Regions from separate parts of the Kovacikia sp. CALU 1929 genome, predicted to be linked through region 1. Evidence: predicted binding sites of a transcription regulator. Region 1 holds the regulator's gene; the other holds the start of a gene.
What was found. The regulator NtcA, encoded in region 1, controls nitrogen genes in cyanobacteria. The targets are predictions, from matches to a motif close to TTTGTANNNNNNNNTACAAA.
Positions count from the first base shown of each region.

Region 2: a site for NtcA is predicted at 2,891-2,910, ahead of glnA (type I glutamate--ammonia ligase). Genes of this name have one in related genera too.

Region 1 is NZ_JBXBCF010000075.1:159,299-175,926, reverse strand. Features, by position in the region: gene rpoD (RNA polymerase sigma factor RpoD) at 1-99, opposite strand, end outside; gene AC1S52_RS19280 (hypothetical protein) at 1,238-1,582, opposite strand; gene AC1S52_RS19275 (polysaccharide deacetylase family protein) at 1,698-2,393, opposite strand; gene AC1S52_RS19270 (response regulator) at 2,432-2,827, opposite strand; gene thyX (FAD-dependent thymidylate synthase) at 3,533-4,255, opposite strand; gene AC1S52_RS19260 (tetratricopeptide repeat protein) at 4,476-5,324, shown strand; gene AC1S52_RS19255 (YdcF family protein) at 5,484-6,062, shown strand; gene grxC (glutaredoxin 3) at 6,226-6,552, shown strand; gene tadA (tRNA adenosine(34) deaminase TadA) at 6,696-7,226, shown strand; gene AC1S52_RS19240 (lysophospholipid acyltransferase family protein) at 7,306-8,121, shown strand; gene AC1S52_RS19235 (SDR family oxidoreductase) at 8,181-9,011, opposite strand; gene purE (5-(carboxyamino)imidazole ribonucleotide mutase) at 9,095-9,610, opposite strand; gene AC1S52_RS19225 (NUDIX domain-containing protein) at 9,757-10,212, opposite strand; gene nagA (N-acetylglucosamine-6-phosphate deacetylase) at 10,302-11,456, shown strand; gene ntcA (global nitrogen regulator NtcA) at 11,484-12,155, opposite strand; gene fabI (enoyl-ACP reductase FabI) at 12,969-13,763, shown strand; gene thrC (threonine synthase) at 13,918-15,042, opposite strand; gene AC1S52_RS19200 (hypothetical protein) at 15,376-15,654, shown strand; gene AC1S52_RS19195 (DUF29 domain-containing protein) at 15,829-16,332, shown strand; gene AC1S52_RS19190 (low-complexity tail membrane protein) at 16,624-16,628, shown strand, end outside.
Region 2 is NZ_JBXBCF010000065.1:142,498-147,172, forward strand. Features, by position in the region: gene AC1S52_RS12315 (helix-turn-helix transcriptional regulator) at 1-172, opposite strand, end outside; gene trxA (thioredoxin) at 631-948, opposite strand; gene glnA (type I glutamate--ammonia ligase) at 1,278-2,699, opposite strand; gene apcB (allophycocyanin subunit beta) at 3,184-3,693, shown strand; gene AC1S52_RS12335 (hypothetical protein) at 3,808-4,401, opposite strand.

The sequences.
Region 1 (16,628 bases):
TTCATCGTTGTCGATGAAAAGCCCTAATCCACCTTCGGGCAGACTATCAGAGGCACTGCTTAACAAGTCAATTGCGAGTACGTCGTTGGCCTGGGTCATGCCGCGTTCCTCATGCTCCTTAACTAAAGTGAAAACCGGTCAACAGAGAACATCATATCCAAAGCCACCTGTCAGGATTTGCAATTACTAAACCCTGATTAAATAGCCATGTCGGCTGACTAGTAAAGTCTAACCCCTCCACTGAAACCATGACGTAAGGCAGAGGCACCAAACCATACGCTATAACCAGCAAGTGTCAAACAAAACCCTTCTGATTGTAGCTTTTCTGACAAAAGTTGCATGCTTTTCCTTCGCCTTTGCCATCAAGTTGAGAAAGTGACTGAGGGACTTAACCTCGCCCTATAGTTCGCGTAGTTTAACCAGATATTAGAGACGTTTTCAACCGCCTAACACCCAAACTGAGTGCGATCCCTTGAGGTCGTCGTTTGAGTTTAGAGTGTTGCCAGACACTAAAACAACCCGTCAAAAAAGCGCTTAGCCAGGCAACCTCCATCAAGGATCTAATCTCCTGTTGCTACGTTAACTCATAATCCTCAGAACTTTACCAAGTTCGATTATTAAGTTAAGTTAGTTACATCTTCAGAATAGGGGCAAGAAATAGGACTAATCCTGAGCATATTGCCGAAATGCCCTCAGCCATTTCAATGAACTCTTAACTTAAAGCCTATCCGAAACCTCTCTGAGTTGAGCAGCGGGTCTTGAGGTATGAGCTTAGCTTCAATCCCGTACCTGCTCCTACCACGACGAACGGATTTGCCAAAGACAGCACTATGATTCAATGGCACTGACTTAAAACAGAAAGCCCTACTTAGGGACTCGCAAATTAATAAAGTCCCAACGTCATTCCCGCGCAGGCGGGAATCCATCGTGGAGCAGATTGTCTAGCGGGTAGTTTATTTTGTGGCACATCCCTTACCTTGTTCTCCAGGCTCAGCCTGGGAACACTGACTGAGAGGCTCTGCCTCTATCAGCGCTAGAGGCAGAGCCTCCAGGGTTGCCATTCCAAGGCAAAGTCTTGGAACGAGAGTGATGGATGATGGGAACGTGCGGTCACTCATATGTTTCCGCTTATTTCAGTGCGATTGTACTATGATCAACCTTTTTGATTAATTGATCTGATCATTATTTGATATTATGAGCAGTTAATGATGCCCAGGTTGCTCCTGTGACCGACAGGCTACCCTCTAGTCTGAGAGTCTGGGGCAGGCGAGTTTGACCAGATTGATGGGTCTAAGTTCGGTGGTTTCAGTGTTTTTCGCTTAACCAGAATATTTTTAATCCCTACAGCCCGTAAACTGCCCCAGAGGCTACACGATTTGGGGGTAAAAGTTAGGGCAATCAGTGCCTCTTTCTTAGCTAGTTTGCAGCCAAGCTGGTAGACTAAGGGGCGTTCTTGAATATCAAAAGTTTGCAGTCTACAGTACAGTTCGTTCTGGTAATACATCCCTTCATGGATCGTGCCGTCAAACCAGAACTTAAAGCTAAAAATCTGTTCTTCGTCAATGACCAGAGGTAGCGCCACAAGTACCTGCCATTATGATGTCTAGGAATAGGTAGGGCTTTAAAGAAGCTAATACCTTAATATAGGTACGATTTGGTTGTTAAATGAACACTTTTGCCCACTCTTATGTCCACTCTTAACGTACAGCTATGGTCAAGTCGGTTTGTTGAACGTCCCAGAGTTGATCGATGGTAACAAAGTCGTAGTTTCGCTCCAGCAAAGCGGTGATCAGTTGGTCCGCTGTTTCTGCGACATCGGCTCCTCCGCAGTAGCCATCATGCAGAACAATCAAAGAACCATTTCTGACCTGCTGAAGAACGCGCTGAACAACGGTAGAAATACCAGGTCTAACCCAGTCTTCAGGAACAACACTCCACATAACTGGGCGATAGTTCCATTGCTGCAACAGATTTAGTGTTTGGGGTGTAAATAACCCATTGGGGGGGCGGACATCGCGAATCATTTCGGGAGAAAGCTGACAGGCATCGGCGATCGCGGCTTGCGTTTGTTGGAGGGATTGTTTTAGTTGGATGGGGGAAAGGATTGGAAAGGAGCGATGGTCATAGCCGTGTAACCCAACCCAGTGACCAGCTTCGTAAATTGTTCGGGCTGTTGCGGGCGATCGATTGACGCAGACCCCCAGCCAGAAAAAACTGGCAGGCACTCCATGTCGGTCTAAAACTTTCAGGAGTTGGGGGGTATATTCTGGGTGAGGACCATCATCAAAGGTGAGGGCAATTCTCCGGTTTTGCTCGCAGCCCGACCATAAGCACGTTGGAAACAACGGCTTTAGTACCTGGTAAAGAACTGGATAGACCGAAGCGAGTTGCATAGACACCGAATTGCCGCAGGAGGATGTTACTAGTGTAACTAACCCGCAGGACAACAGATTTGTCGAGTTTGGGCAGATTGAATCAGGGAAGACAGCACATCGCTACTAATGGGGTTGACGAGAAACCCATCAAAGCCAGGGTTTTCTTCTTGATGAATCCAGCTTGGATCATGAAAATCGGTTAGGGCAACTAAGGTGATGTGATAGGTCTTCGCACGAATGCGTAAATCACGTAGTAAGGTTTGAGACCAGTGATGGCGATTCCCCGCCAGGATGATGAGAAACGGGGGATGCAGCTCAGTTTGCGCGATCGCTTGCTCTTCTGTGCTAGCAATCGCCACAGAATAGCTAGAGTGCCCTAGCAAGCTGACCAACACCCTGACTGCTTGAGGCTGCTTTGCTAATAGCAAGATATAGCCAGACGTGAATTGCATAGTCGTTAACGACAGATTAATTGTTACTATACCCTTCAGTAAAATGGGGTTTTTAGAAAACAAAATTCCTGAAATCTTTTTCCCACCCCCCTTTTCACCCACTTAATTGGGATTAAATACCTTCCATTTTTTTTAGGTTTTAAGAAGTAGCAAAAAACATATTGAAACATTTCTTAAAACTTATATTGAGGCCTGCTGAATCTTTTGTTGGAGAATGAAAAGTAGATGAACTTTTTTTCTGAAATGGACGGTTTCTCAGAGGGTGTCTCAGGTGTCATAACTGCCATCCTGAGTGCAGCAAAGCGTGACGTTGGCAGAGCCTGCCCAAGGCTTAGTGCCTAGGATGTGAGCCGTTACACCAAGATGTTTTACTACGCTATTGCTCCATTCAACATGACCCGGATACTTCTCAGATGTCCTCTAGGGCAAAGCTACAGACAGTGTGAACTTAAGATTTACTATTCTTTATTTCGTGTCACTCAAAAGTAGATAAATTTAGACATAGACGTTTAGTTCAACTGGCTAATACAAACATTATCTTTAGATTTCGTTTAGCATTAAACCCAGTTTGTGTTTGGCAAAATCACCAACAGTTGCTGCTTCAATATTTCTTGGAAAAATGCCTGAATTATGAAGATATTTTTATCTTTTGTTTGAAATGTTTGGTGGTTCATGTTCTTCAGGGCACATCTGAACACCTTTTACTCAAGGAGCAAGGCGAGCTTTTTTCAGGCGATTTGATTCGTACCATTCGGCGATCGCTGGTACCCAGGTATAAAAGTGGGGCCAGATCGTTTCACACAGTTTCTGTGCCTCTAGCTGAGCATCTAGTTTCCAGCGCAGATCGAGGAGGTGCATCAGTGACCGCACGTTTGCAGACATAACCCAGTGCTGACGCACATCAAAGGGAATCAGCCCCCTGGCATGTTCCTCGGCAAACCCCTGTTGAATGCGCTCTGTGTAGCGACGGCAAGCTTCCAGACACCAATTTATATCCTGCTGCCGTTGTTCAAGGGTGTAGTCGTATCGCTTACCCTGGCGATCGCTATATGCCCCCAACGGACGCAGGTAGAAAACCTCTTCGACTTCCCGCCTGCCTTCTACCACATCAATAATGCGACTCCCGGTGTAACGGAACGATTGGACATCAAAGCTAATGCCAACCCGGTGAGTCCGAATTTGCTGCATGGTGCTGTGGGGAAACCAACCGCAGTTCAGCACAATTTGAGGATGTTCCAGAGGTCCATAGTGCCCCCGGTTACCCGCTAACAGATGCTTAATAATAACTTCGCCACACTTTTCTTCAGTTGGGAAGTGATCGCGATCGCCCCAGACAAAGCCTTCAGCATAATCCTGGTGCATTGCAGCATAGATTACCTGTTGTGGATTGGGCGTTTGGGCAATGACTTCAACCGTAAAACGATCCATAGCTATCTCAAGGCATGAACACGATAGGCTACATAGCATATCCCTTACTAATAGGCTTCGTGCAATTCTCAACCTTTTTATTAGCATCGTTAGCAGAGAGAGCCATGCTCTCCATATTTATGCCACGATGGAATTGAGATCGATTAAGCTAGCTATAACTTGTCATTCCTATTAGAGCCAAACCGTGCCTAATCGCAACTCTCTTGTTTCATTCCTTGTTTTGCTGGGTTTCTGGGGGGTTACCCAGCCAGTTTTGGGGCAGGCACTTGTGCCCCATACGGTTCAGCTTGACTCCACTAAGCTAGAACGTCAGGGTCTTAGTCTGGCTCAGGAGGCAGCCCAGTTAGCCCAGTTCCAACAGTATGAACTGGCACTGCCACGGGCACGACTGGCGACTCAACTTGCCCCTAAAAGTCCTGAGGTCTGGTCTTTACTGGGTGGGCTGTATTTGCAAACCAGTGAATTAGATGAGGGAATTGGGGCGCTGAAGCAAGCGCAAACGCTGGATCCAAAGAATGCAGCAGTTTTATTTGGGTTAGGGTCAGCTTATTTTCAAAAGGGAAACTACAAAACGTCGATTGACTACCTGACTTCTGGGTTAAAGATCAGACCTAATGTTCCAGGGGCACTGTTTGATCTGGGCAATGCTCATTTGATGTTGCGTCAGTATTCAGAGGCAATCGCCCATTATGAAAAAGCGGTTGCCCAGGATAAAGAGTTTTGGCCCGCCATCAATAATATTGGATTGATTAAGTATGAACAGGGTAATGTCAATGAAGCGGTGAAACGCTGGCAGGCTGCGGCTGCCATTGACAAAAAGGCGGCTGAACCACAATTAGCGATCGCCGTTGCCCTTTATACCAAAGGGGAGCGGCAGCAGGGTTTGACGCTGGGAGAAACGGCGATCAAACTAGATAGTCGTTATAGCGATTTAAAGTTCTTGAAGGAAAACTTGTGGGGCGATCGCCTGCTGGCAGACACCCAGAAGTTCCTAGATACTCCCCAAATGAAAGCAACCATTGCTCAATCACAGGAGCAACCTCCCGGATCCCAATCTTCTTCGCAGTAGCTATTTACGCTATCGTGGAATTGCTTTTGGATTAGAGTAACGGATGCTATGAAATGATCAGCAAAAGTCTACGCGAAAACTTCCTGGGTTTAGCGCTAGGCTTTAGTGGTTGACACCGTTTGGATAGGCTTTAAGTTTGCTTTACCTGAGTAAGCGGTAATGTTTATTAGGTTGACATGGGTCAAGTTAAAGCGGTTGCTTTTGCTACTTCTGATTCCAGGTCTTTGGCTAGGCTACCGGGAAGTGAGGGGCTATTTTGAGCGCCCTCAGGCAATGCTGGTGCTGGGGGGTGATACCAAACGGGAAGACTTTGCCGCCGAGTTTGCCCGCCAGCATCCCCACCTTCCGATTTGGATTTCAAGTGGTAGTAATCCAGAGTATTCGATGGCTGTATTTGCTGATGCAGGAATCGAGCCGAGCCGGTTGAATATTGACCACGCCGCCGTCGATACCGTTACCAATTTTACGACTCTGGTAGATAGGTTTAGCGCTAAAGGGATCAAAAGTGTCTATCTCATTACCTCCGACTACCACATGCGACGCTCCCAAGTTATTGGTGAGATTGTGTTTGGCAGCCGGGGAATCCATCTCAAGCCAATATCGGTTCCTTCCAGATATGAAACCGAACCCCTGGCTAAATCCCTGCGGGATGGAGCCAGAGCATTTCTGTGGTTAGCCACTGGGCATACGGGATCAACCCTGAGTGGTCGTTATGAGAGCCGGTATCGAATGAAATGAAACGAACCCCAGTTTTGTCAACCTGACCTCGTGTTTGACCTGACCTTGCGTTTGAATATAGGCAGCTTCAGTCTGGATCTCAGCACTGCGTTACGCTGAACTAACGCATCCTTGTGTCCTGAAGCCGCTATATTTGAGAAAAAGCCTTGAGAACAGCCCCACCATGTTGAGCACCCTCAATTCTTTACTGAGAAGACACCCCGAACGTATAAAAGCGCAGGTTGAAATCTATACCTGGCAAACTTGCCCCTACTGCATTCGTGCCAAGCTGCTGCTTTGGTGGAAAGGGGTCAGCTTTACAGAGTACAAAATTGATGGCAATGGAGCGGCCAGGGTCAAAATGGCTGAACGTGCCAACGGACGACGCACTGTCCCCCAGATCTTCATTAACCAGCAGCCCATTGGTGGCTGTGATGACCTCTACCAGTTGGACATGGAAGGAAAACTGGATGGTTTACTGGCAGAGGGAGAAGGGGAGGGGAGTCTTTAGTTTTTAGTTGTTGGTTGTTAGTCGTTAGAGGGGGCAGAGGGGAGGGGGAGTAGGGGAGAACTTTCAACCTTCAACTCCGAATTCTGAACCCTCAACTCCGAACCCTGAATTCTCAACTCTCAACTCTTTTCCCCACTCCCTTCTTGTCCCTTTTTTCGCCCACAGACAACCCTGAGTATTTGGTTCACCGACAGTGGATGGAGCGGGCGATCGCCCTTGCTCAGACGGCTGGAGATGCTGGGGAAGTCCCGGTGGGTGCGGTGGTGGTGGGTACAGATGGGCGGGCGATCGCGGAAGCGACTAATCGCCGGGAGCGCGACCATGATCCAACTGCCCATGCTGAAATTCTGGCGCTACGGGCAGCCGGCAAAACGCTGGGAAATTGGCATCTTAACCAATGCACACTTTACGTCACCCTGGAACCCTGCCCAATGTGTGCCGGGGCATTGGTACTTGCCCGGTTAGGACTATTGGTTTATGGAACGGATGATCCCAAAGCTGGAGCGGTTCGCACGGTGTTCAATTTGCCTGATAGTGCCTGCTCTAATCATCGCTTACGAGTGATTGGTGGTATTCTGGAGTCTTCCTGTCGGGAGCAGTTGCAATTTTGGTTTAATCAACGCCGTCAAAATCAGTCTTCTGGTGACTCATGCCACCAGGGAAAGTGTCCTTAAGGTAGAAGGTATTTTAGCCGGTGATATTTAGGGTAGAGGTAGACAACACCCTCGCATCTAACCAGTCCCTGTTCTCGCTATGAGTTCGTTTGATTCTATGACTCCGCTGAAGTCTAATCTTCAGCATTCTGCCAGTCCAGATGTTCAAGTGCCGCCCTCTGATAAGAGGGGCTTTTTTAGGCACAACCTGTTGCTGCATGCGGCAAAGTTTTCGCTTCAAGGGTCCTCAAATTCTGAGACACTTCCACTCCATCAGTTTACGCCCTGGTTAGTCTCACTGGCGTATCCGATTGGGCGCTATGGGGTTGTCCCTCACTATTTCAAGGAGATTGAGGTTGTCGGGCAGCAAAATCTGCCCGCGTCAGGACCTGTGATTCTAGCTCCAACCCACCGATCGCGGTGGGATGCCTTCATGATTCCCTATGTTGCTGGACATGACCTTACCGGACGACACCTGCATTTTATGGTCTCAGCCGATGAGGTGGTCGGATTGCAGGGTTGGCTGATTCGGCATTTGGGCGGATTTGCGGTGAATACTAAGCGTCCGGCGATCTCCAGCCTCCGTTACGGCATAGAACTGCTGAGAAATAACGAAGTACTGGTGATCTTTCCTGAAGGAGATATTTTTTGTGGAGGGGAAGTCCAGCCCTTAAAGCCCGGTCTTGCCCGTCTTGCCCTTCAGGCAGAAACCAACCAGCCTGATCTGGACACCCAGATAGTGCCGATTCATATCCACTACAGCCAACCTGGCGTTCCCTGGAAAAGTTGCGCCAAGATTCAAGTCGGCACCCCCTTGCGTGTCGCTGACTATAACCTTGGTTCACCTAAAAGTGACGCTCAGCAGTTGACGGCTGGCTTGTTTAGCTCTCTCAAAGACTTAGCAGAAACAGTTTGAACATTTGAACCAGATCAGACAAACAACCCACAGCACTGTGGGTTGCTGGACACCAACGGTTAGGCGCTATTTTGAGGTAACTGGGCAAATAAAGCTGCCCAATCTACAACCGCTGCTCTGTCTCCCTGGTTGATGAGTTCAAATACCTGTCTTTCCGTGGCTGGATTGTGCAAACACTCCACACAGGCAGCCGCCACATCAATCCGACTGGTTTGCCCATTTAGTTTGTCTCCAGTGCCAATGACGACACCTTGCTTACCGTCGGTTGTGGCTTTCAATAAGGTATTTAAATCATAGGAAGTATAGGGTCCGTCAATTAACCGCCCTGGTCGAATGATGGTGTAAGGTAGTCCCGAAGAAATGATGGACTGTTCGCCTTTCTGCTTGGCATCCAGTACTCCAAAAGCGTTTAACGCCGTGTAGGGAAACTGATCTTTCCGCTCAACTCCACAGGATGAGATGTACACAAAGCGCTTTAGATCTTGAGGTGCCGCTGCAACCAAGTTATGAACCCCTTCGGCATCAACCTGTTGGGGACCGTTTCTGGCTTTTGTGCGGCGGTAGTCTGGATTGAAATAAATTTGTCCCCATTCCAACCACTGCTGCACTGGATTGCTGGTTTCAGGTACCTCAAAGTCCCATTTCTCAGAAGGGAAGGCAGTCGTTCCTGTACAGCAAATGATGTAAGAGATATTCTGGGTTGCTGCTGGGAGAGTGGATAGGTCACGGGTATCGCCAGCGATCGCCTCAACCTTCCCTTCAAACATTTTTTGTGCCCGCTCTACTCCACGAGTGAGAACCCTCACTGGCATCCCTTTTTGGATCAATCTGGCAACCACTAATTGCCCAACGCCGCCTGTTGCTCCTGCAACGAGTACTCGATCACTCACTGCCTTTACCTCCGATGTCTTGCAAGTCTATTCCTTCGGATTAAGATAGACCATGACCCATTTTCAAACATCCCTCCTAGCACTCACATCTCCAAATATTTCTGATATCCGATTTGATTCAGCCTAGATTGCTTCTCCATTACCATCTGATTCAGGCTTTGACGATATTGCTGAACCTTTTCCAGTAGAGATGCATCATGGGTTGCCAGAATTTGTATGGCTAACAGTCCGGCATTGCGGGCATTGCCGATCGCCACAGTCGCCACCGGAATTCCCGCAGGCATCTGCACAATCGAGTAAAGCGAGTCTATTCCTTGCAAGTGGCGGCTAGGAACAGGAACCCCAATCACTGGTAGCGGGGTCAATGCCGCAACCATACCCGGCAGGTGAGCAGCTCCTCCAGCTCCGGCAATGATTACCTTTAGTCCCCGCTGATGAGCTTCTTTGGCATATGCCACCATGCGTTCAGGTGTTCGGTGTGCCGAGACAATCCCCACCTCATAGAGAACGCCAAATTCTTCGCAGGCTGCGATCGCCTCCTTCATCGTGGGCAAGTCCGAATCACTGCCCATAATGATGCCAATCAGGGGTGGGGACATGGAAGGGTGAGAGGTTGTTAGTTGTTGTTGGTAAAGTAGTCAGTAGTCAGTAGTCAGTAGTCAGTGGACTGTGAATGTAAGGTGATGGTTTTTGATGTCAGGTAACTGTTTCGCCCATTACCGATTATCGCCCCAACTCTCTACTTTCAACTCTCCACTCCCTGTTTCCTGCTATCGTAGCTCTTCAGGAACTCTACCGCATAGCGGGTTGTCAGGGTGATCTGATCGGGCAAGTCATTGAGTGAGAACCAGCGTAAGTCTCGGTGTTTGTGGCTTTCTACATTTTGAGGCGTACCTGCTGTAATCTTCACCAGAAATACAGGAGCAACCCAGTGAACTTCTTCATCGGGCAAAATGTGGTCGGTGACTCCTAGCAGTGTCACGACTTCGCTTTCAACCCCAAGTTCTTCTTTAACTTCCCGCTTGATTGCCGCTTCAATCGTCTCGCCAAACTCAACGGCACCTCCTTGAATCGCCCAATATCCGGCTTCTGGTGGCACCAAACGCTCAATCAGGAGAATTTGTCCGTTTTCAAAAATAACTGCCCCTACCCCTACCCCAATGTAATCTTTGCCGCGTTTTAACCCCGATTGGACTTGCAAACCCTATTTCTCCAGTCAGTACGATTCAATTTCAAGATTAGAACACAAGCGGTGAAAATGAAGGTGTTAGGTGTCAGGTGTCAGGTGTCATGGTTGAGAATTTGATTCTGAAAAATTCCCGCATTGTTGGGCAGGACGGCTTACAGCACATCTTAATTCGTGAAGGAGTGGTTGAAGCGATCGCCCCAACCCTGCTATCCCATCCTGAAAATACAGCTTCTCTGGATGTTGAGGGTGATTGGGTTTCCCTGGGAGGGGTTGATCTCCAGATCAATGGAGCGCTAGGGCTGGCATTTCCTGACCTCAATCCTGACCATTGCACCCAGATCAAGGATATTAGCGAGTTTCTCTGGCACCAGGGGGTTGATGGGTTTCTACCAACGATTGTGACTACCTCAGTCGAGAATATTCAGCGATCGCTTGCCACCCTTCACCAGTGTCACCAGACAAAATTTGCTCAAGTGCTCGGTGTTCACCTGGAAGGTCCGTTCCTCAATCCTCAGAAACGAGGGGCACACCCCGAAGAACATTTGTTACCCCTGACTTTAGAGAACGTCAAACGAGTTCTGGGAGACTATGCCAGCCTTGTTAAGGTCATGACTCTGGCACCTGAACTGGATCAGACCGACAAGGTCATTCCCTATCTCCAGTCTTTGGGGATTACCATCAGCCTGGGACATTCTCTGGCAAGGGCAACCCAGGCTCAACGAGCGTTTAGCATGGGAGCCACTATGGTCACCCATGCTTTTAACGCCATGCCAGCTCTGCACCACCGGGAACCTGGACTGTTGGGAGCCGCCATCACCAACCCCAACGTTTACTGCGGGCTGATTGCTGATGGTGAGCACGTTTCCCCCACCATGATGGATATTTTGCTCAAAGCAAGCAATTACGAACAGGGAATATTTTTAGTCAGCGATGCCCTGTCTCCCCTGGGACTCCCCGATGGCACCTATCCCTGGGATACCCGCCAGATTGAGGTTCACGAAGGCACAGCACGACTCCCCGATGGCACCCTGTCTGGAACCACCCTCCCCCTACTCACCGGCGCACAAAATCTAGTTAGATGGGGGCTTTGCAGCGTGGAGCAAGCGATCGCCCTGGTAACTTGTTCTCCCCGTCAGGCGATCGGGCTGTCGGCTAACCACATTGGTCAACCCGCCCACCTTCTCCGATGGCATCTTACCTCTGATGGTGAACTGACCTGGAACAGGTTGGAGAGGGAAGTGAGGGGAAAGGAGTAAGGGGTACAAACTCCTCTCCTCTCCTCCTCAAGTAAACTGCTGGCTTAACGTCACTGGATTGTGAACAGTTATTTTCTTTTTGTGGATGGAGATCATTTTGTCCTGGCGTAGATCTCCAAGCAAGCGAGTGACGGTAACGCGGGTGGAGCCAATTGCTTCCGCGATCGCCTGGTGAGACAACTTCAGGTCAATCGTGATCCCATCACTGCTGGGCACCCCAAAATCACGGCATAGGATCAGCAAAAAACTGACCAGCCGAGAACCCATATCCCGGTGAGCCAGGGTTTCAATCATCATTTCAGTCTGTAAGATCCGGGACGATAGCCCTCGCAGGAAAACCATCGATAGATCAGGATTATCCTTCAGTGCTTTTTCAACTTGTTCAATTGGGACTGAGAGCAATTCAACCGGGGTAAATGCAACGGCATGATAAAAGCGATCGGACTTGTGCCCGGTGATCAGTGAAAGAACTCCAAAGACGCTATTCTCTCGCAGTAATGCGACCGTAATTTCTTCTCCCGCCTCGTAAACCCTGGATAGCTTGACTGCCCCTTTAAGAAGAAAGTAGACACGCTCGGCTGGATCTCCTGGGAAAAAAATTGTTTTACCCCGTTCAAACGTTTCAACAACGGGTGGAAAAGCCCCGCCCCCCATCTGGCGGAATACAGATGCCAATGGTTTATCTTGCATCACAACCATATACCCTACCTGCTACCCAAAAGATTACCCGGTTAACTAATAGGTACAGCCCTAAGTTAAGTGAACCTAATGATAGATCTGTAACTTAGAACACTTAAACTTACTACACCGCAGGTTTTTGTGCCTGATGTTACATATTGGACTACTGCCTTAACCCTTCGCTGTCTAAAAAGGCTTAAATTTAACTCGGACTTGCACCACCTGAACTCCAATCCAGATGGTTTAAGAACATCTTATAGCGTTTCCTTTCTGGGTGAGGTACATCTCATCTGTTTGACTCAAGGATTCTACGGCTATCCATTACTTCATTGAATTCAAAAACGCTATCACCACAGTTAATTAATTTGATACTGGCGTTTCTTCTGCCAAATACTGTTCTTAAAAACGCGATATAGCAATTCTCAACTTTGTGAAGTACGTTTTTGGTCGTTCTTGATCATTGGTCATTGGTTGCCCCCAAGGGACTAATGACTCATAACAAACCACCAGCTTGTACCGCATCAGCATGAGAACCGCTGTATCACCATTCTCAATCAAGTGGGAATGCCCTAATCCAGGGAGTCAAGGATTCGAGCGCATCTATAAGGTCAACCACAGTTTAGACGGGAAACGTCATTTCCCTATTATGTTGCACACCTTTGCTATCCGATATACCCCATCTTTGAGTATTCTCTATAGAGCAGTCCACGAAGCGAAAAAGAATAAAGGCACCTAACGCCCAACACCTGACACTGTTCGGCTGAGCGCTCACGTCGAAGCTCACGTCGAAGCCTGACACCTGACACCTCACCACTTACCTACAGATTGAGAGTTATGCTGAATTTGACTGGAAAAAACGCCCTGGTTACTGGTATCGCTAACAATCGTTCCATCGCCTGGGGCATTGCCCAACAGCTCCATCAAGCAGGAGCAAAGATTGGAATAACTTATCTGCCTGATGAGGAACGCCGCGTTAAAAAGATTGCGGATCTGGTAGAGCCAGTACAGCCCTCTCTGTTTCTTCCCTGCAATGTTCAGGACGACGAGCAAATTCAATCAACCTTTGAAACCGTCAAAGACAAGTGGGGACAGCTCGATATTCTGATTCACTGCCTTGCCTTTGCTAACAAAGAAGATTTGACAGGCAGTTTTGCTAATACCTCGCGCGCCGGATTTGCAGCCGCCCTGGACATTAGCGCTTATTCATTGATCAAGCTATGCTCCGCTGCTCAACCGCTAATGACGGCAGGGGGCAGTGTGGTCACGCTCACTTACCTGGGAGGAGTCAAGGTCATCCCCAATTACAACGTGATGGGGATTGCAAAAGCAGCTCTGGAAATGAATGTGCGCTATCTGGCATCAGAACTAGGTCCCCAAAATATCCGAGTTAATGCCATCTCCGCTGGACCCATCCGGACTCTGGCATCTTCTGCGGTTGGCGGCATCCTTGACATGATTCACCATGTTGAACAGGTTGCTCCCCTGCGCCGCACCGTGACTCAAACTGAAGTTGGCAATACTGCCGCTTTTTTGTGCAGTGACCTTTCAAGCGGGATCACAGGGCAAATTATTTACGTTGATGCAGGCTACGAAATTATGGGAATGAGTGAGGGTAAAGGGGAGGCGTGAAACAGAAAGTTGAGAGTTGCGGGTTGAAAGATAGAGATGTTAACTCGTCAGGCTAAGACCTCCGAGGTTTTCAAAACCTCGGAGGTCTGGAGGCTCTACGAACAATCAACAACTCCTCATCCCTCACTCCTCACCACCCCCGCGATCGCTTTCCTTAAAACCCCATTGCATCAGCAACCGACTTCAAATCCGGCTCAACGCCCTGTTTGAACTGGCTGTGGCTGTGTTTGATCGCACAGTCTGGGTCTTTCAACCCGTTGCCGGTCAGAACACAAACGATGGTTGCTCCTGCTGGAACCTGATCTTTGACTTTCAACAGCCCAGCCACAGAGGCGGCACTTGCCGGTTCGCAAAAAATTCCTTCACGGGAAGCGAGGAGACGATAGGCATCGAGGATTTCGTCATCGGTGACAGCAGTGAACTTGCCCTGGCTAGCTTCTTGAACCGCGATCGCCCGCTCCCAATTTGCCGGATTGCCAATGCGAATCGCGGTTGCCAGGGTTTCGGGATGCTCGATCGCCTTGCCCAACAGCAAGGGGGCGGCACCGGCTGCCTGAAATCCCATCATACGCGGCAATTTACTGCACCGCTGTTCCTGGTGGTACTCGCAAAAACCCATCCAGTAAGCAGTGATATTCCCGGCATTGCCAACCGGGATGCAGAGCCAGTCAGGAGCATCACCCAGGACATCCACGACTTCAAACGCAGCCGTCTTCTGCCCCTGAAGCCGATAGGGATTCACGGAGTTAACCAGGGTAACCGGATAATTCGCAGACATTTCCCGCACAATTTCCAGTGCCCGGTCAAAATTGCCCTTGATCGCTAGAACTTCAGCACCATAAAGCAACGCCTGTGCCAGCTTACCCATTGCGACATAGCCATCGGGGATCAGCACGAAGGCACGCATTCCAGCGCGTCCAGCATAGGCAGCAGCAGAAGCAGAGGTATTACCCGTACTGGCGCAGATCACGGCTTGCGCGCCGGCTTCTTTTGCCTTTGAAATTGCCATCGTCATGCCCCGGTCCTTGAAGCTGCCGGTGGGGTTTAAGCCATCAAACTTAACGAATACCCGCACCTGTTTGCCAATTTGCTCAGCGATCGCAGACACCGGGATCAATGGTGTATTGCCCTCATTGAGGGTTATCACTGGCGTTTGCTCAGTTACAGGCAAGTATTGCCGATAGGACTCAATCAACCCATGCCAGCCCTGCGAGGGAGAGGGGGATGGGGAATGGGGATCGGTCGGGAAGGTCTGGGATGCAGATAGAGTTAGAGACACGGGGATTTCCAGCAGCGATCAGATGAAACAAAGAACTCGATTTCACCATTTGCCGTCTACAATGCTGTGTTGAACAGACATACTAAACTTGGAGTTCTGCGTTTAGATGGAAATGTTCAAATTCACCTGAGCGTTGAGTCTGGCGAAGGGAGGTACGTTTAGTGTACCCCGATCCTCGACCCATCCCCTAGCGGTTCCAAGTCCAGCAGTAGGAGGAGTTCTCATCGACCAGTTTGAAAACTGAGCCAGTTCTACCGTTTGTTTTGTAACAATGAATTACAATTTTTTGTGAAGCTTAGGTTAAGATATTGAAAGTGGTGTAAGTGAGTAGAAATGACTAGTCAGACATTAACAACCGAACGTTCACTCAATATGTCCAGTGCAACGGTGCTGGTTTCCTCTCCTGAATTAGCATCCTCCACAGATTCCCGGCAATCCCGCCTTCTGGAAGCAATGAAAACTCAATATCGTCTCGACCAGCAAATGAAGTTTCTCAACCTCCAGGCAGAAACCGAGTCTTTACTCCAGCAGTTAAAAGCCATTAAGGAACAGCGTCAAACTGCTGAAGTGTTACCAACCGTCGATTCGGCCCGCGATCGCGCCTCAGTTTAAGCGATTGTCTTCGTTGAAGTTTTTCCGTCAAAAGCTTTGAGAATCGATTTCCAGGTTCATTTGTAAGGCTGGAGGTCTGTTCTCAGCTTTTTTGTTATCTTTATTGCTGGGACAAGCAACTTACGAATAGTCTAAGAGCTAATTAAGGGCTGTGGTTGGAGTCAGCTAAGGCATATGCCCGAAACCAATTCAGAAAAGTCCAAAAATCCTTACCTTACACTCAAGCTCTATGAAGTTGACTTCTATGCCTGGACGCAGGAACAGGCGAGGCTTCTTCGCACCCATCAATGGGGGCAGATTGACTTACCGAATTTAATCGAGGAAATTGAATCCTTGGGTAAGGAGCAACGTCAAGAACTTCGTAACCGCTTGAGCGTTCTGATTGGGCATTTACTGAAATGGCACTACCAACCTCAATATCGCAGCCGTAGTTATTTAGCAACTCTTCGCATTCAACGCCTGGATATCACTGAATTGCTTGAAGATAATCCTAGTCTCAAGCCATACCTTGAAGAAGCCCTTTTTAAAGGGTATTTGAAAGGGGTTGAACTAGCCGTTGGAGAGATTGATTTACCCCATCGCACTTTCCCCACGGAATGTCCTTACAGCCTGACAGCAATATTAGACAGTCATTTCTACCCTGGTGAATTAAGCGGATTCGCAGAAGAGCAAGATTGATAGGGACTTCTGAATCTGGACTTACAGCCATTTTCATTTGTGTATGCCACATAAATCTTTAGTTTTGTCTGAATGCACAGGCATTCGCTGTGTGGCACTCGTCTGAAAACCGCTGTAAGGTGATGCGTTGATCTGGTGTTCTTTTTTCGTCATTCGTCTGGTAACCGCTGTCTGTATAACCTTACAGACAATCTCGACCCATAGGGCAACGGAAATACAAGAAAATCAACTCGCGGTGTTCGTCTTACAGTTTTATACTTGGCATGGGCTTCATCCGTTGAGTTTTTGGCTATGCG
Region 2 (4,675 bases), on a different contig from region 1:
GTTTACCCGGATTCATTTTTTGGCAAACGCTATGGGCATAGTAGTTGTGATAGACCAACTCACCTTCATCAGAAAGAATCATAATGCCATCGGTCATTCCTTCCAGTACCCCTTGTAGCAACATGGGATTCATTGGGGTGGTGGGTTCAGTTCGCTCTAGTTGACTCAGCATGTTTCCTGGGGGGCTAAACAACAAACCAAGTGATGATCAACTGGGTCGCCAGGTAGGGGATAGCTTCAGCAATCCAGGCAATCAAAGGGAAAAAGAAGAAAAAAACATCCAGGAATGACCTCACAAGTTCTAGTACGTGCAGCAGAAGTTCTTCCTGGATGTGTTGAAACTTTATTAAGTTAATTAGATCGTATAGAGATGGCTCATTTATTTCATCATCCCTCTCTGCAAATTTAATTACCGACAACCGCTAAACAGGATTGCTGTTTTATGCAATCCCCATTGCCATTAGCCCTCTGATGCCACCGCAGACAAAACATTGCCGCAGGCTATAGGCAAGTTCCGTCTGTGTAGTCGCACCTATCCTACGGGAACGCTTTGCCAACAGTCGCCAATACTACCTGGGTCTGAACCTTTAAAGTACGCTCTAGAAATGCTTTAAACGGCTGAAAACTTTCTCAAACAAATCGTTTCAACCGCTGAATCAATTGCTCGGCTGACAGTACGCCCTCAATTCGCTCAACAGCTTGTCCTTGCTTAAACAGAACCAGCGTTGGCAAAGCATGGACCTGATAGGTAGATGCTAATTGGGGATATTTCTCTGTATCGATTTTGACGACCTTTAATTGATTTTTCATCTGGCTGTTTACCTGCTCAAGAATGCTTGCCATCATCTGGCAGGGACCACACCAGGTTGCATAGAAATCAACTAAAACTGGCAAACTAGAACCTGCTAACATTTCCTCAAAGCTGCCAAATTGCTTTTTAATGATCATCTTTGTACCTCTGCTAACGAACCGATTCACCTAATACTCTTATGCTAATCGGAGCTAGATATCTCAGCAGAGGTCGGGGTCAGGGGGCAGAGAATCTTAGATGATAGGCTTTGAGGTAACCACTCAGCCGAACGATAGTAAGTGGTAGGGCGCAAGCCAGTAGTTGAGTGGGCAGTGGCAGTGGTCGGTAATCTACTGTGCTACTTTTGATTTGCCAAAAAATAGCCGCCCTTTTACTAAGGACGGCTACGGTTATCAGTAGTCACAAACGGAAATCTGGATACAGTAACCTACTTTGCACTTCGCACTTCACACTCCGCCCTGTCTGATTAGACATCGTAGTAGAGCGCAAATTCGTAGGGGTGAGGACGAATGCTCATTGGAATCACTTCGTTGTCTAGCTTGTAGCTGATCCAGGTGTTAACGAAGTCCTCAGTGAAAACACCACCAGCGGTCAAGAACTCATGGTCAGCTTCCAGGTTCTTCAGCGCATCCATCAGTGAACCGGGTGTAGAGGGCACTTTTGCCAGTTCTTCAGGGCTGAGATCGTAGATATCTACATCCAATGGAGAACCCGGATCAATCTTGTTTTTGATCCCATCAATACCAGCACACAGCATTGCAGCAAATGCCAGGTAAGGGTTACAGGAAGCATCGGGACAGCGAAACTCTAGACGCTTGGCTTTGGGGTTATCGCCAGAGAGTGGAATCCGGATAGATGCAGAACGGTTGCCTTGAGAGTATGCCAAGTTCACCGGAGCCTCAAACCCAGGAACCAGACGCTTGTAGGAGTTAGTGGTGGGGTTGGTCAGCGCCAGCAATGCCGGAGCGTGCTTCAGCAACCCACCGATGTAGTGCAGGGCTGTTTCGCTTAGATCTGCATAACCGCCTTTGCCATAGAAGGTGGGTTGACCATTGCTCCAAATAGACTGGTGGCAGTGCATGCCGGTACCATTATCGTTAAATAACGGTTTGGGCATGAAAGTTACTGATTTTCCATACTTCTTAGCAACGTTCTTGATGCAGTATTTGTAGGTCATCAGATAGTCAGCAGCATTGACCAGGGAAGCAAACCGGAAACCTAGTTCGCATTGTCCACCAGTGGCTACCTCATGGTGATGCTTCTCAATGGGCACGCCACATTTTGCCATTGTCAGCAACATCTCAGTTCGGATGTCCTGCAAGGTATCGGTGGGTGCCACTGGGAAGTAGCCTTCTTTATACCGGGGTTTGTAGCCCAGGTTGCCACCGGGTTCTTCTCGACCAGAGTTCCACCGTCCTTCAACGCTGTCTACAAAGTAATAGCCTGAACTTTGGGTCTGGTCAAACCGGACATCGTCAAATACGAAAAACTCTGCTTCAGGTCCAAAGTATGCTGTGTCGCCAAGCCCAGTTGTTTTTAGATAATCGAGCGCTTTCTGGGCAATGGAACGGGGGTCACGGCTGTAGGGTTGACCTGTACGTGGCTCTACGATGCTGCAAATCAGGCTCAGAGTTGGCTCTTCCATGAAGGGATCGATCCATGCAGTGTTGGGATCGGGCACCATTGCCATATCTGAGTCATTGATGGCTTTCCAACCCCGGATACTAGATCCATCGAAGGCAACACCATCCGTGAAGCTGCTCTCATCGATCATGTCGTGGTAGAGCGTCAAATGCTGCCAGATCCCTGGCATGTCGATGAACTTCAGATCGATCATCTGGATACTATCTCGCTTGATCCATTCCAGAATTTCCTGCGGGGTTGTCATGAATTACTCCTTGAGTGCTGTACGGTCTCTAGTCTTTAAAACAGGGATAGAGACAGAAGACAATCTTTATCTGAACGCTTTAACCCTGAGGGGATGGCTTGTATTGAGGAATTCACTACCTCAGTAAAAATACCCCTGGGAGTTGCAGTGTGATTGTATCTGAATCATCCTAGAGACAGGTTTAAGCAGATTTTGTATCAAGAACTACAAAATTTCCCTCTGGCAAGCCAGACTTAAACTTAGATTTAGGGTTGGTGCTTGGGTAGATTAGCAGATTCTAAATTTTGGGTTTGCTGCGATCGCCACATCCCCAAATCAGAATTCCAAATTCCAAAACTGTTGACAGATCCATCCATCGCTACGTGGTAAACTGATGCTTGCGACTGGAGGCGACAGATCCCCAACTCTGCGATTTGGATTCGCCTGCAAAGTCAACCAAGATAGCCAAACTGATTTTATAGAGGACTAGTGGGAGAAAAATTCCATGCGGGATGCAGTAACAAGCCTGATTAGAAACTATGACGTTACAGGTCGGTATCTGGACCGTGACGCGATGGATAACCTGAAGTCCTATTTCAATACAGGTATGGCACGGGTTCGTGCTGCCGCCGTTATTAATGCCAATGCAGCGGATATTGTGAAGCGGGCAGGTTTACAACTGTTTGATGAACAGCCTGAATTGATCCGACCGGGCGGTTACGCTTATACCACTCGTCGGTATGCGGCTTGTTTGCGGGATATGGATTACTATCTCCGCTACGCAAGTTATGCCTTGGTAGCTGGGGATACGGATGTTTTAGATGAGCGAGTTTTAGAGGGCTTGCGGGAAACCTACAATTCCTTGGGTGTGCCGATTGGTCCAACCGTTCAAGGCATCCAAATTATGAAGGATATTGTCAAAGAACTGGTGACAGAAGCTGGGATTGACAATGCGGCAATTGTAGATCAGCCGTTTGACTATATGACCCGCGAGTTAAGTGAAAAAGACCTGTAATTGTTTTTGACACAACACTGGAAATAGGTCTTAAAAAACTGAGTGGACAGGGGCGATCGCCCCTGTCCACTTGTTTTTAAGGAATAACCTATTTCTCAAAATATATCGGGAATTCTACCCAACAGGCTGAGCCTCTGCTTCGCGGACCCAGATAGCATCCCCCTTTTGGGTTTTCGTAATAATGGTGGCATCTCCCCGCCGCCCTAACTTAGCGGCAAACTCCAACGCCTGCTGGCGCGTCTCTACCACCTTAAACAAGCCATAGTATTGACCGTCCACTAAAACCGCCTCCAAGCGATCGTCGAGGTCGGGAACACGAATTTCACAAATCTGATAGCGGCTCTGGTCACTCAGAATTCGACAGGTTGGCGGAGTCACGGACTTGTGAACAGGCTGAGCAGAAGCGCCGATTGACATTTCTGGGACAGCCTCTGGTTCAAAAACCCAGATAGCATAGCCTTTTACAATTTTTGTAATCAGAATTTGATGACCTTTCATGATCAACCGCCGAGAGATTTCGAGCGTCTGTTGTCCAGTTTGGGCAACCTTGACCAGGCTGTAGTACTTCCCCTCAACCAAAATGGCAGCCATGCGATGGCTGTCTCCCGGTAAACGGATATGACAGGAACGGTATTGGCTGCGTGATTCTAGAAGCCTGGGATTTAATGAAGATTTTTCGGTTGACTGGGGGAAGGTCGAAGGCAGCATGGGTAACCTCAGAAATAGCAGAGAGACTCAGTTCTTTAGTAGTCAGAGCTGATGCAAAGGATGAAACGAACTGGTAAATGGGTGATTGGTAACAGGTCATTGGTCATTGGTCAAAGCCGCCGTTGACGATAGACCGATGATTGATTACCTGCACCAGCCTTGATTGTTAAAAAACTTAATGTTATCTGTATTCATATTGTCGGAATCTCCTCCTGACTAAATCCGTGATTTCGCGCATTCTGGACGCATTGGTCGTTTAGACTTTAGAAGTTAA